One region of the Streptomyces sp. NPDC058664 genome, then DNA from elsewhere that is predicted to be linked to it. Evidence: riboswitches for the same ligand, from Rfam matches in the RefSeq annotation. Region 1 holds a riboswitch; the other holds the start of a gene.
What was found. A riboswitch is a leader RNA that binds a small molecule or an ion and turns the genes downstream of it on or off. The one in region 1 is predicted to bind glycine.
Positions count from the first base shown of each region.

Region 2: linked by a shared signal. The riboswitch ahead of gcvP (aminomethyl-transferring glycine dehydrogenase) and the one ahead of gcvT (glycine cleavage system aminomethyltransferase GcvT) in region 1 are both predicted to bind glycine.

Region 1 is NZ_JBHXRW010000071.1:24,892-30,395, forward strand. Features, by position in the region: gene glyA (serine hydroxymethyltransferase) at 1-1,063, opposite strand, end outside; gene gcvH (glycine cleavage system protein GcvH) at 1,095-1,472, opposite strand; gene gcvT (glycine cleavage system aminomethyltransferase GcvT) at 1,550-2,665, opposite strand; glycine riboswitch at 2,839-2,938, opposite strand; gene ACFWUY_RS35760 (AAA family ATPase) at 3,090-3,752, shown strand; gene ACFWUY_RS35765 (enhanced serine sensitivity protein SseB) at 3,877-4,617, shown strand; gene ACFWUY_RS35770 (enhanced serine sensitivity protein SseB C-terminal domain-containing protein) at 4,710-5,501, shown strand.
Region 2 is NZ_JBHXRW010000101.1:79-5,582, reverse strand. Features, by position in the region: gene ACFWUY_RS38815 (DNA polymerase IV) at 152-1,543, shown strand; gene ACFWUY_RS38810 (PRC-barrel domain-containing protein) at 1,736-2,101, opposite strand; glycine riboswitch at 2,222-2,321, shown strand; gene gcvP (aminomethyl-transferring glycine dehydrogenase) at 2,499-5,384, shown strand.

The sequences.
Region 1 (5,504 bases):
GGTCGTTCGGAACGGCGTTCCGGTTGACCGTGATGCCGACCTCGTGGAGACGGTCCTCGGCCTGCTGGCCGTCCAGCTCGCTGTCGCGCAGGTCGACGAGGAGCAGGTGGACGTCCGTGCCGCCGGACAGGACCGAGACACCGTGGGCGGTGACGTCGTCCCGGACCAGGCGCTCGGCGATGATGCGGGCGCCGTCCAGGGTGCGCTGCTGGCGCTCCTTGAACTCCTCCGAGGCCGCGACCTTGAAGGAGACGGCCTTGGCCGCGATCACGTGCTCCAGCGGGCCGCCCTGGAAACCGGGGAAGACCGAGGAGTTCAGCTTCTTCGCGAACTCCTTCTTCGCCAGGATGATGCCGCCGCGGGGGCCGCCGAGCGTCTTGTGCGTGGTGGAGGTCACCACGTCCGCGTACTCGACCGGGTTCGGGTGCAGACCGGCGGCGACCAGGCCCGCGAAGTGGGCCATGTCGACCCACAGCTTGGCCTCGACCTCGTCGGCGATCCGGCGGAACTCGGCGAAGTCCAGCTGGCGCGGGTAGGCGGACCAGCCCGCGATGATCACCTTCGGGCGGTGCTCCTTGGCGAGGCGCTCGACCTCGGCCATGTCGACCAGACCGGCCTCGTCCACGTGGTACGCGACCACGTTGAACTGCTTGCCCGAGAAGTTCAGGCGCATGCCGTGGGTGAGGTGACCGCCGTGCGCCAGGTCCAGACCCAGGATCGTGTCGCCCGGCTGGGCGATCGCGAAGAGGGCGGCCTGGTTCGCGGAGGCGCCGGAGTGCGGCTGGACGTTGGCGTACTCGGCGCCGAACAGGTCCTTGATCCGGTCGATCGCGATCTGCTCGGCCACGTCGACGTGCTCGCAGCCGCCGTAGTAGCGGCGGCCCGGGTAGCCCTCGGCGTACTTGTTGGTGAGGACGGAGCCCTGCGCCTCCATGACCGCGACCGGAGCGAAGTTCTCCGAGGCGATCATCTCGAGGGTGGACTGCTGACGGCGGAGCTCGGCGTCGACGGCGGCGGCGACGTCCGGGTCCAGCTCGTGGAGGGGGGTGTTCAGAAGCGACATGAATCGATCCCTAGGGGTCTCGGGCCCGGTCTCAGCCGGCGGAGAACGCGGTGTACTCGTCGGCGGAGAGCAGGTCGTCCGGCTCGCCCGCGACACGTACCTTGAACAGCCAGCCACCCTCGAACGGAGCCGTGTTCACCAGCGACGGGTCGTCCACCACGTCCTGGTTGGCCTCGACGACCTCACCGGTCACCGGCGCGTACAGGTCGCTGACGGACTTGGTCGACTCCAGCTCGCCGCAGGACTCGCCCGCGGTGATGGTGTCGCCGACCGCCGGGAGCTGGGCGTAGACGACGTCACCGAGCGCGTTGGCCGCGAACTCCGTGATGCCGACCGTCGCGACGCCGTCCTCGACGGCCGTCAGCCACTCGTGCTCCTTGGTGTAGCGCAGCTGCTGGGGGTTGCTCATGACCTGATTCTCCTGGATCGGGGGAGTACTGATGAACGTCGGTCTCGCGGGGCGAGACGAGGAGTGAGACGACTGCGTCACTTCTGGCGCTTGTAGAACGGCAGCGCGACGACCTCGTAGGGCTCGTGGGTGCCGCGGATGTCCACACCTACACCCTGGGTGCCGGGCGTGGCGTGCGTCGCGTCCACGTAGGCCATCGCGACCGGCTTCCCGAGGGTCGGGGACGGGGCGCCGGAGGTGACCGCGCCGATCACCACGCCGTCCTTGACGACGGACATGCCCGCGCGGGGGACCCGGCGGCCCTCGGCGACCAGGCCGACGAGCTTGCGCGGCGGGGCGGTCTCGGCGCGCTCGGCGGCGGCCTCCAGGGCCTTGCGGCCGACGAAGTCGCCCGGCTTCTCGAACTTCACGACGCGGCCCAGGCCGGCGTCGAAGGGGGTGAGGGCGGTGGTCAGCTCGTGGCCGTACAGCGGCATGCCCGCCTCCAGGCGGAGCGTGTCACGGCAGGACAGGCCGCAGGGGATCAGGCCGACGCCCTCGCCCGCCTCGGTGAGCGCCTTCCACACGCCCTCGGCGTGCTCGGGCTTCAGGAACAGCTCGAAGCCGTCCTCGCCGGTGTAGCCGGTACGGGCGATCAGCGCGGGCACGCCCGCGACCGTGCCGGGCAGGCCGGCGTAGTACTTCAGGCCGTCCAGGTCGGCGTCGGTGATCGACTTCAGGATGCCGGGGGACTCCGGGCCCTGGACGGCGATCAGGGCGTACGCGTCGCGGTCGTCGCGGACCTCGGCGTCGAATCCCTCGGAGCGGGCCACGAGGGCGTCCAGGACGATCTGGGCGTTGGAGGCGTTGGCGACCACCATGTACTCGGTCTCGCCGAGGCGGTACACGATCAGGTCGTCGAGGATGCCGCCGTCCTCCTGGCAGATCATCGTGTAGCGGGCGCGGCCGTTGCCCACCGTGGAGATGTTGCCGACGAGGGCGAAGTCGAGCAGGTCGACGGCCTGCGGACCCGTCACCGTGATCTCGCCCATGTGGGAGAGGTCGAAGAGACCCGCCTTGGTGCGGACGGCGACGTGCTCGTCGCGCTCGCTGCCGTACCGGAGCGGCATGTCCCAGCCGGCGAAGTCGGTCATGGTCGCGCCCAGCGAACGATGCGAGGCATCGAGGGCGGTCAGACGGGGGGCAGTGCTCATGAGGGTGGCTCCCGGGTCCCAAGGGCGTGATCGGTGACGAAACACATGACGGCGAGGACGTCCTCCCCATCTGTCATGGAACCTGAGAGGTTCACCGAGAGCATCTCGTCTCCGAGAGATCGGCTTGCACCTTGGGTGGGGACACGGCAGGGTGTCCCGCTTTTCAGATCTGCCTCATCCGCGCGGTACGGGGCCTGAGAGATTCAAGGGAGGGTCTTGCTCCTTCGGCGTCCGGACACGCGGTGCGGTCCGGAACTCTCCCGCGCGGATTCGAGCGGCCGGTATGCGATTGTGTGGCGACTGTGCGCGCCTGGCGGGCACATCATTGCACGCGAGCTCGGCGGGGCATATCGCTTGTGTCCCATTACCGTTTCTTTACACTTTGTGGGCAAGGGTCTCCCAGGGCCCGGCAGGGGGAGAAGCGATGAGGATCCAGCACAGCGGCGCATGCGCGTCGAGTACGGACATACCGTCCCAACGGGCCCGCGCCAGGACCCGCGGCCGCGGCCGGCTCCTGCGCGACCTGCGCGAGCGCGGCGGCCGCGGCCCCCGCGCCCTCACCTTCGCGGCCGGCGACCTCGTGGTCGTCTCCGGACTCCCCGGCAGCGGCAAGTCGACCCTCATCAAGCGCGCCGCCGAGGGCGCCGGCATCGACTCCCAGGACGCCCGCGAGCGCTGGGAGGCCCGCATGCCCCGCCTCCTGCCGTACGCCGTCTACCGCCCCCTGGTCCGGCTCGCGCACTACGCGGGGCTGCGCCGCGCCCTGCGCTCCGGCGCCGGAGTGGTCGTGCACGACTGCGGCACCCAGTCGTGGGTGCGCGGCTGGCTCGCCCGCGAGGCCCGCCGCCGCGGCCGGTCCCTGCACCTGGTACTCCTCGACGTCCCCCCGGACACCGCCCGCGAGGGGCAGCGCGCCCGCGGCCGGGGCGTGTCCGCCTACGCCTTCGCCCGGCACCGGCGAGCCGTCGGCCGGCTCGTCGAGGCCGCCGAGTCCGGTCGCCTCCCGCACGGCTGCGCCTCCGCCACCCTGCTCGACCGGGACGCGGCGAACGCCCTGCGGAAGATCGGCTTCCGGGAGACCGCCTGACGGACACCCCGGGGCCCGCGGTCCTTCGTTCCGTACCCTTTTGGCCACGACGGCGCGGAGGCGGCGTTAGGGTGCTGCCGGGGCGGCCGGTGCGGCAGGCCGTGCGAGAAGGGGAAACGCGACCGTGGACGTGACGTGGCCGGGCAACGAGCTCGAAGAGGTCCTTGTCGCCTCACTGGGCGACCCGGCGGCCGGAGGCCGGTTGGTCGAGGTGCTCGGACGCAGCCCGATCTGGGTCCCCCTGCCGAACGGCGGCGGGCCCGACAGCACCGACCTCGACCTCCCCACCATGGAGATCGAGGGTGCGGCCTACGTCCCCGTCTTCAGCTCCGAGCAGCAGTTCCTCGCCTGCGTCGGCAGCCACATGTCCTTCGCCGTCGCGCCCGCCCGTGACTTCGCCCGCGGCCTGCCCCCGCAGCTCGGCATCGCGGTGAACCCCGGCGGAACCGTCGGCGTGCCGCTGCCCCCGCCCGCCGTCGCCGAGCTCTGCCGCGTCGGCCGCACCCCGCTCGACGGCCCCGCCAGCGGCGGCCGGGTCCGCCTCTTCGAGCCCGACTGGCAGGACGACCCCGTCGACTTCCTCGCCGCCGCGTCCGCCGAGTTCGAGGCCGCCGGCGTCGTCACCACCGCCCGCCGTGCCCTCGCCAGCGTCGAGGGCACCGAACCCGCCCTCTTCATCGGCGTCCAGCTCGCCGCCTGGGACGGTGTCGACCGCAACGCGCCCCTGGACGCCCTCGGCCGCGCCCTGGGCCGGGTCGAGGTCGCGTGGCCGGTCAACCTCATCCTGCTCGACATGGCGCAGGATCCGGTCGGCGACTGGATGCTGGAGCGGGTGCGCCCCTTCTACCGGCGTGCCGCCGGGTGACGGACGGCCTGTCTAAGCTGAACTGAATCGGCAGCCGGACGAACACCGGCAGCCGGACGATCGTGGTGAACGGAAGAGGGGTGGGACCCAGGGTGAGCGCGTCAGGCACCGCTGCGGCCGGAACGGTCGAGCACATGCTGCGCCAGGTGGCACCCGGACGCTACGACGCGTACGAGCAGCTCCTGCACGCCCTCGCCGACGGCGAGCTCTGGATGCTGCTCTGGCACGGCACGCCGGGCGCGTCCGACGCCCAGTACGGGAACATGGAGGTCGACGGCTTCGGCTACGCGCCCTGCGTCACCTCCGCCCAGGAACTCGCCGCCTCCGGCTGGAACCGCGCCCACGAGCTCGCCACGGGCCGCGAGATCGCCCGCGCCCTCTACCCCGACCGCTGGGGCGTCTGGCTGAATCCGCACGCCCCCGGCGGCGGTGTCGGCATCCCCTGGGCCGACCTGCGCCGGATCGCCACCGGCCTCGACCGGATGCCCGCCGGGCCGCTGCGGGTCACCGAGCCCACCCTGGAGATCCCCCAGTTCTACGCCCTGCTCACGCAGAACGCGCACCGCACCCCCGTCGTCCGGGCGCTGCGCCGCGGCTGGGTGCAGCCCGCGCTCGGCTCCCCGTACCTCGTCATCGGTCTCGATCTGTACGACACCTCGGCGGCGGCCGTCGACACGGTCCGCGCCATGATGCGCCAGTCCATCGGCGCCGTGCCCGACGGGCTGCCCGTCTCGACGGTCGCCCTCTCCGACGCGTACGACCCGGTGGCCCTCTGGCTGCGGGCGAACGGACGGCCCTTCTACGACCGCGAGGCGCACGCCGGGCGCGGCTCCGCGCCCGTACCCGGATACGGCTACCCGCCACCGGCGCCGTCCGGATACTGAGCC
Region 2 (5,504 bases), on a different contig from region 1:
CCTCGGTGCCTGTCCCGAACCGGTAACCCGGACCGAAGGCCTGGGCCGTGACGGTCCGGGCGGGTGCCGGGCCGTCGTGGTTGCCGGTGGTGCCGACGGGCCGTGCGGTGGTGCGGCGTCGTTGTCAGTGGCGTAAGGCAGCATCGGAACCGTGAGAGCCGCGCCGACGATCCTGCATCTCGACATGGATGCGTTCTTCGCCGCCGCCGAGCAGGCGGCGAAGCCCAGCCTGCGCGGAAAGCCCGTGGTGGTCGGCGGTCTCGGACCGCGCGGCGTGGTCGCCACCGCCTCGTACGAGGCGCGCAGGTTCGGAGTGCACTCGGCCATGCCCATGGGCCAGGCGCGACGGCTCGCGCCGAACGCGGCCTACCTCGTCCCCCGCTTCGCCTTCTACCGGTCGATCAGCGAGCAGGTCATGGAGCTGCTCGGACGGCTCTCGCCGCTGGTGGAGCCGCTCAGCCTCGACGAGGCCTTCGTCGACCTGGAGGCCGGGGGGATCGCCGACGACAGCGCGAGCGCCCGGGCCGCCGGGGAGCGGCTGCGGGTCGACATCCTGGCGACGACGGGACTGACGGGGTCCGTGGGGCTCGCGGGGTCCAAGATGATCGCGAAGATCGCCTCCGAGCAGGCCAAGCCCGACGGGCTCGCCCTGATCGAACCAGGAACCGAACGGGAGCTGCTCGGGCCCCGGTCGGTGCGGATCCTGCCCGGCGTCGGTCCGGCGACCGGTGAGCACCTGCGGCGGGCCGGCATGACCACGGTCCTCGACCTCGCGGAGGCGGGCGAGGACGAGCTCGTACGGCTCCTCGGGCGGGCGCACGGGGCCTCGCTGTACCGGATGGCCCAGGGGTACGACGATCGGCCCGTGGTGGCCGAGCGGGACGCCAAGTCGGTGTCGGTCGAGGACACCTTCGACGTGGACCTGCACGACCGCGTGCGGATCAGGACCGAGGTGGAGCGGCTCGCGGAGCGGTGCGTGGGGCGGCTGCGGGCCTCGGGGCACTCGGGGCGGACCATCGTGCTGAAGGTGCGGCGGTACGACTTCTCGACCCTGACCCGGTCGGAGACGCTTCGGGGCCCGACGGACGACCCGGGCGTGGTGCGGGAGGCGGCGGGGCGGCTGCTCGACGCGGTGGACACGACGGGGGGCGTGCGGCTGCTGGGCGTCGGGGTGAGCGGGCTCGCGGACTACACGCAGGAGGACCTGTTCGCACAGGCGGAGGCGGCGACGGCCGAGGCGGCCGAGACGGCGGCGGGGGGGCCGGCCGGCGGCGAGGGGGAGGTCGCCGTGGCCGCGGCCGAGACCTCCGTCGCGCCCGGGCCCGCGGCCGAGGAGCTCGTGGAGCGGCAGTGGGCGCCGGGGCATGACGTACGGCACGCCGTGTACGGGGCGGGGTGGGTGCAGGGGAGCGGGGTCGGGCGGGTCACGGTGCGGTTCGAGGAGCCGTGGTCGAAGCCGGGGAGGGTGCGGACGTTCCCGGTGGGCGATCCGGAGCTCGTACCGGGGGAGGCGTTGCCGTTGGTGCGGCGGGGGCGCGAGTGACGTGTGGTGGCCCGGCCTTCCGGCCGGGCCTGGGTCCCCCGTACTACCCGTGCGAGTCGCTGGGCAGCGGTGCCGGTCTTCCCATGGGGGAGTCGCGCCGTCGGCGGCTGCCGGGCGCGGAGGGGGTGCCGGCTTCGCGGGCCGGTCCTGTGGGGCGGCCCGGGGGTTCGTTCGCGGTGGGGCGGGTGCCGGTCATTGGCCTGCCAGGCGGCCGAAGTCCGTGTCCGGGGTGTCCGTGGGGGGCGGGGGGAGTGCCAGGCTGTAGTGGCGGTAGAGCTGGAGTTCCTGTTCGGGGGAGAGATGGCGGCCCACGCCGAAGTCGGGGGCGTCCTTGATGAGGGCCCGCTCGTACGGGATGTGGAGTCCGTCGTCGAGCAGCTCGCTCGGGTCCAGGGGAACGAAGGCGTCCCGGCTGAAGAGGCCGGTGCGGACGGCTGCCCACTCCGGGACGCCGGTCGCGTCGTCCAGGTACACCTCGTCCACGGTTCCGATCTTGTGTCCGTTACGGTCGAACGCCTTGCGGCCGATCAGGCTGCGCGGATCGATATCGGTCTGCACGGTCCCTCCAACTGGTCGCGGCTGCTCTGCCCCTCTACCCCCTACGAAAGTGCACAACTGGGATGTCGGCCACTTGAGCGATGGGAGCCGCAACCTCGCTGGTAGGCTGGCTGTGGCTGTCGACCCCGTGCGGGAGAGTCCCCCGGAGAAACCTTCCGGTGGGCGCCGAAGGAGCAAATCCTCCCCGGAATCTCTCAGGCCCCTGTACCGCGCGGACGAGGTCACTCTGGAAAGCAGAGCGGTGTCCGACGGCATGCGCTCTCACCGACGGTGAAAGTCGGCGTGCCGCGAGGCGTGCCGGTGAAACTCTCAGGTTGAGATGACAGAGGGGGAGGCCGTCCGGGTACCCGCGCCGTGGTGCCCCTCGCAGGTCGTGACGACCAGGAGGCCTCCGTACATGACCGCCAACCGCATTCCGCTCTCCGAACTCGAACAGGGCATCCCGTTCGAGCAGCGGCACATCGGGCCCGACGCCGAGGCGCGCGCCAAGATGCTCGCCCAGGTCGGCTACGGCTCGCTCGACGAGCTCACGGCCGCCGCGGTGCCGGACGTCATCAAGAACACCGAGGCGCTGGACCTGCCGGCCGCGCGCACGGAGGCCGAGGTCCTCGCCGAGCTGCGTACGCTCGCCGACCGCAACCAGGTCCTCGCCCCCATGATCGGCCTCGGCTACTACGGGACCTTCACGCCGCCCGTCATTCTCCGGAACGTCATGGAGAACCCCGCCTGGTACACCGCGTACACCCCGTACCAGCCGGAGATCTCCCAGGGCCGCCTCGAGGCCCTGCTGAACTTCCAGACCGTCGTCGCCGAGCTGACCGGGCTGCCCACCTCCGGCGCCTCCCTGCTCGACGAGGGCACCGCCGCCGCCGAGGCGATGTCGCTGTCCCGCCGGGTCGGCAAGGTCAAGAACGGTGTCTTCCTCGTCGACGCCGACGCGCTGCCGCAGACGATCGCCGTCATCGAGACCCGTGCCGAGCCGACCGGCGTCGAGGTCGTCGTCGCCGACCTGAGCGAGGGCATCCCCGCCGAGGTCGCCGAGCGCGGTGTCTTCGGTGTGCTGATCCAGTACCCCGGTGCCTCCGGCGCCGTCCGCGACATCAAGCCGCTGATCGACGCCGCCCACGAGCTCGGCGCGATCGTCACCGTCGCCGCCGACCTGCTCGCGCTGACCCTGCTCACCTCGCCGGGCGCGCTGGGTGCGGACATCGCCGTCGGTACGACGCAGCGCTTCGGTGTCCCGATGGGCTTCGGCGGTCCGCACGCCGGCTACATGGCCGTCCAGGACAAGCACGCCCGCTCCCTGCCCGGTCGTCTCGTCGGCGTCTCCGTCGACGCCGACGGCAACCGCGCCTACCGTCTCGCCCTGCAGACCCGCGAGCAGCACATCCGCCGCGAGAAGGCCACCAGCAACATCTGCACGGCTCAGGTGCTGCTCGCCGTCATGGCCGGCATGTACGCCGTCTACCACGGCCCCGAGGGCCTCAAGGGCATCGCGCGCCGCACCCACCGGTACGCCGCGATCCTCGCCGCCGGCCTGACGGCCGGGGGCGTGGAGCTCACCCAGGGCGCCTTCTTCGACACCCTCACCGCCCGTGTGCCCGGCAAGGCCGACGCCGTCGTGGCCGCCGCCCGCGAGGCCGGCGTCAACCTTTACCGCGTCGACGCCGACCACGTGTCCATGTCGTGCGACGAGACCACCGGGCGCGCCCAGCTCACCGCCGTGTGGGGCGCCTTCGGGGTCGACGGCGACATCGAGGACCTGGACGCGGTCGTCGAGGACGCGCTCCCCGCCGCGCTGCTGCGCTCCGACGCGTACCTGACCCACCCGGTCTTCCACGCGCACCGCTCCGAGACCTCGATGCTGCGCTACCTGCGCAAGCTCGCGGACCGCGACTACGCGCTCGACCGCGGCATGATCCCGCTCGGCTCCTGCACGATGAAGCTGAACGCGACGACCGAGATGGAGGCGGTGACCTGGCCCGAGTTCGGTCAGATGCACCCCTTCGCCCCGGTCGAGCAGGCGCAGGGCTACCTCACGCTCATCACCGAGCTGGAGGAGCGCCTCTCCGAGGTCACCGGCTACGACAAGGTGTCGATCCAGCCGAACGCCGGTTCGCAGGGCGAGCTGGCCGGTCTGCTCGCCGTCCGCGCCTACCACCGCGCCAACGGCGACGAGCAGCGCACGGTCTGCCTCATCCCGTCCTCCGCGCACGGCACCAACGCCGCCTCCGCGGTGATGGCCGGGATGAAGGTCGTCGTCGTCAAGACCGCCGACGACGGCGAGGTCGACGTCGAGGACCTGCGCGCCAAGATCGCGCAGTACCGCGACGAGCTGTCCGTGCTGATGATCACCTACCCGTCGACGCACGGCGTCTTCGAGGAGCACGTCGCCGACATCTGCGCCGAGGTGCACGACGCCGGTGGCCAGGTGTACGTCGACGGTGCCAACCTGAACGCGCTCGTCGGTCTGGCCAAGCCGGGTCACTTCGGCGGCGACGTCTCGCACCTGAACCTGCACAAGACCTTCTGCATCCCGCACGGCGGCGGCGGTCCCGGCGTGGGCCCCGTCGGTGTCCGCGCGCACCTCGCCCCGTACCTGCCGAACCACCCGCTGCAGCCCGCCGCGGGCCCGGAGACCGGCGTCGGTCCGATCTCGGCCGCCCCGTGGGGCTCCGCCGGCATCCTGCCGATCTCGTGGTCGTACGTGCGTCTGATGGGCGGCGAGGGCCTCAAGCGCGCCACCCAGGTCGCCGTGCTCGCGGCGAACTACATCGCCAAGCGTCTTGAGCCGCACTTCCCGGTGCTCTACACCGGCCCGGCCGGTCTGGTCGCCCACGAGTGCATCGTGGACCTGCGTCCGCTGTCGAAGGCGACGGGCGTCACGGTCGACGACATCGCCAAGCGCCTCATCGACTACGGCTTCCACGCGCCGACGATGTCGTTCCCGGTGGCCGGCACGCTGATGATCGAGCCGACCGAGTCCGAGGACCTGACCGAGCTGGACCGCTTCTGCGACACGATGATCGCGATCCGGGCCGAGATCGAGAAGGTCGCCTCGGGCCGGTGGCCCGCCGACGACAACCCGCTGCACAACGCCCCGCACACCGCGGCCGCGCTGGGCGGGGAGTGGAACCACGCGTACACGCGGGACGAGGCCGTCTTCCCGGCCGGGGTCTCGGCCGCCGACAAGTACTGGCCGCCGGTGCGCCGGATCGACGGTGCCTTCGGTGACCGCAACCTCGTCTGCTCCTGCCCGCCGCTGGACGAGTACGACAACTGATCCGTGATCACCGGTTGCTGATCACGGATCGTTGATCACGGATCGCCGACCACGAGGACACGAGGAGAGGGCCGGGCCCGGGGGGGTGCACCCGGGCGGGCCCCGGCGGGTTGGCCCACC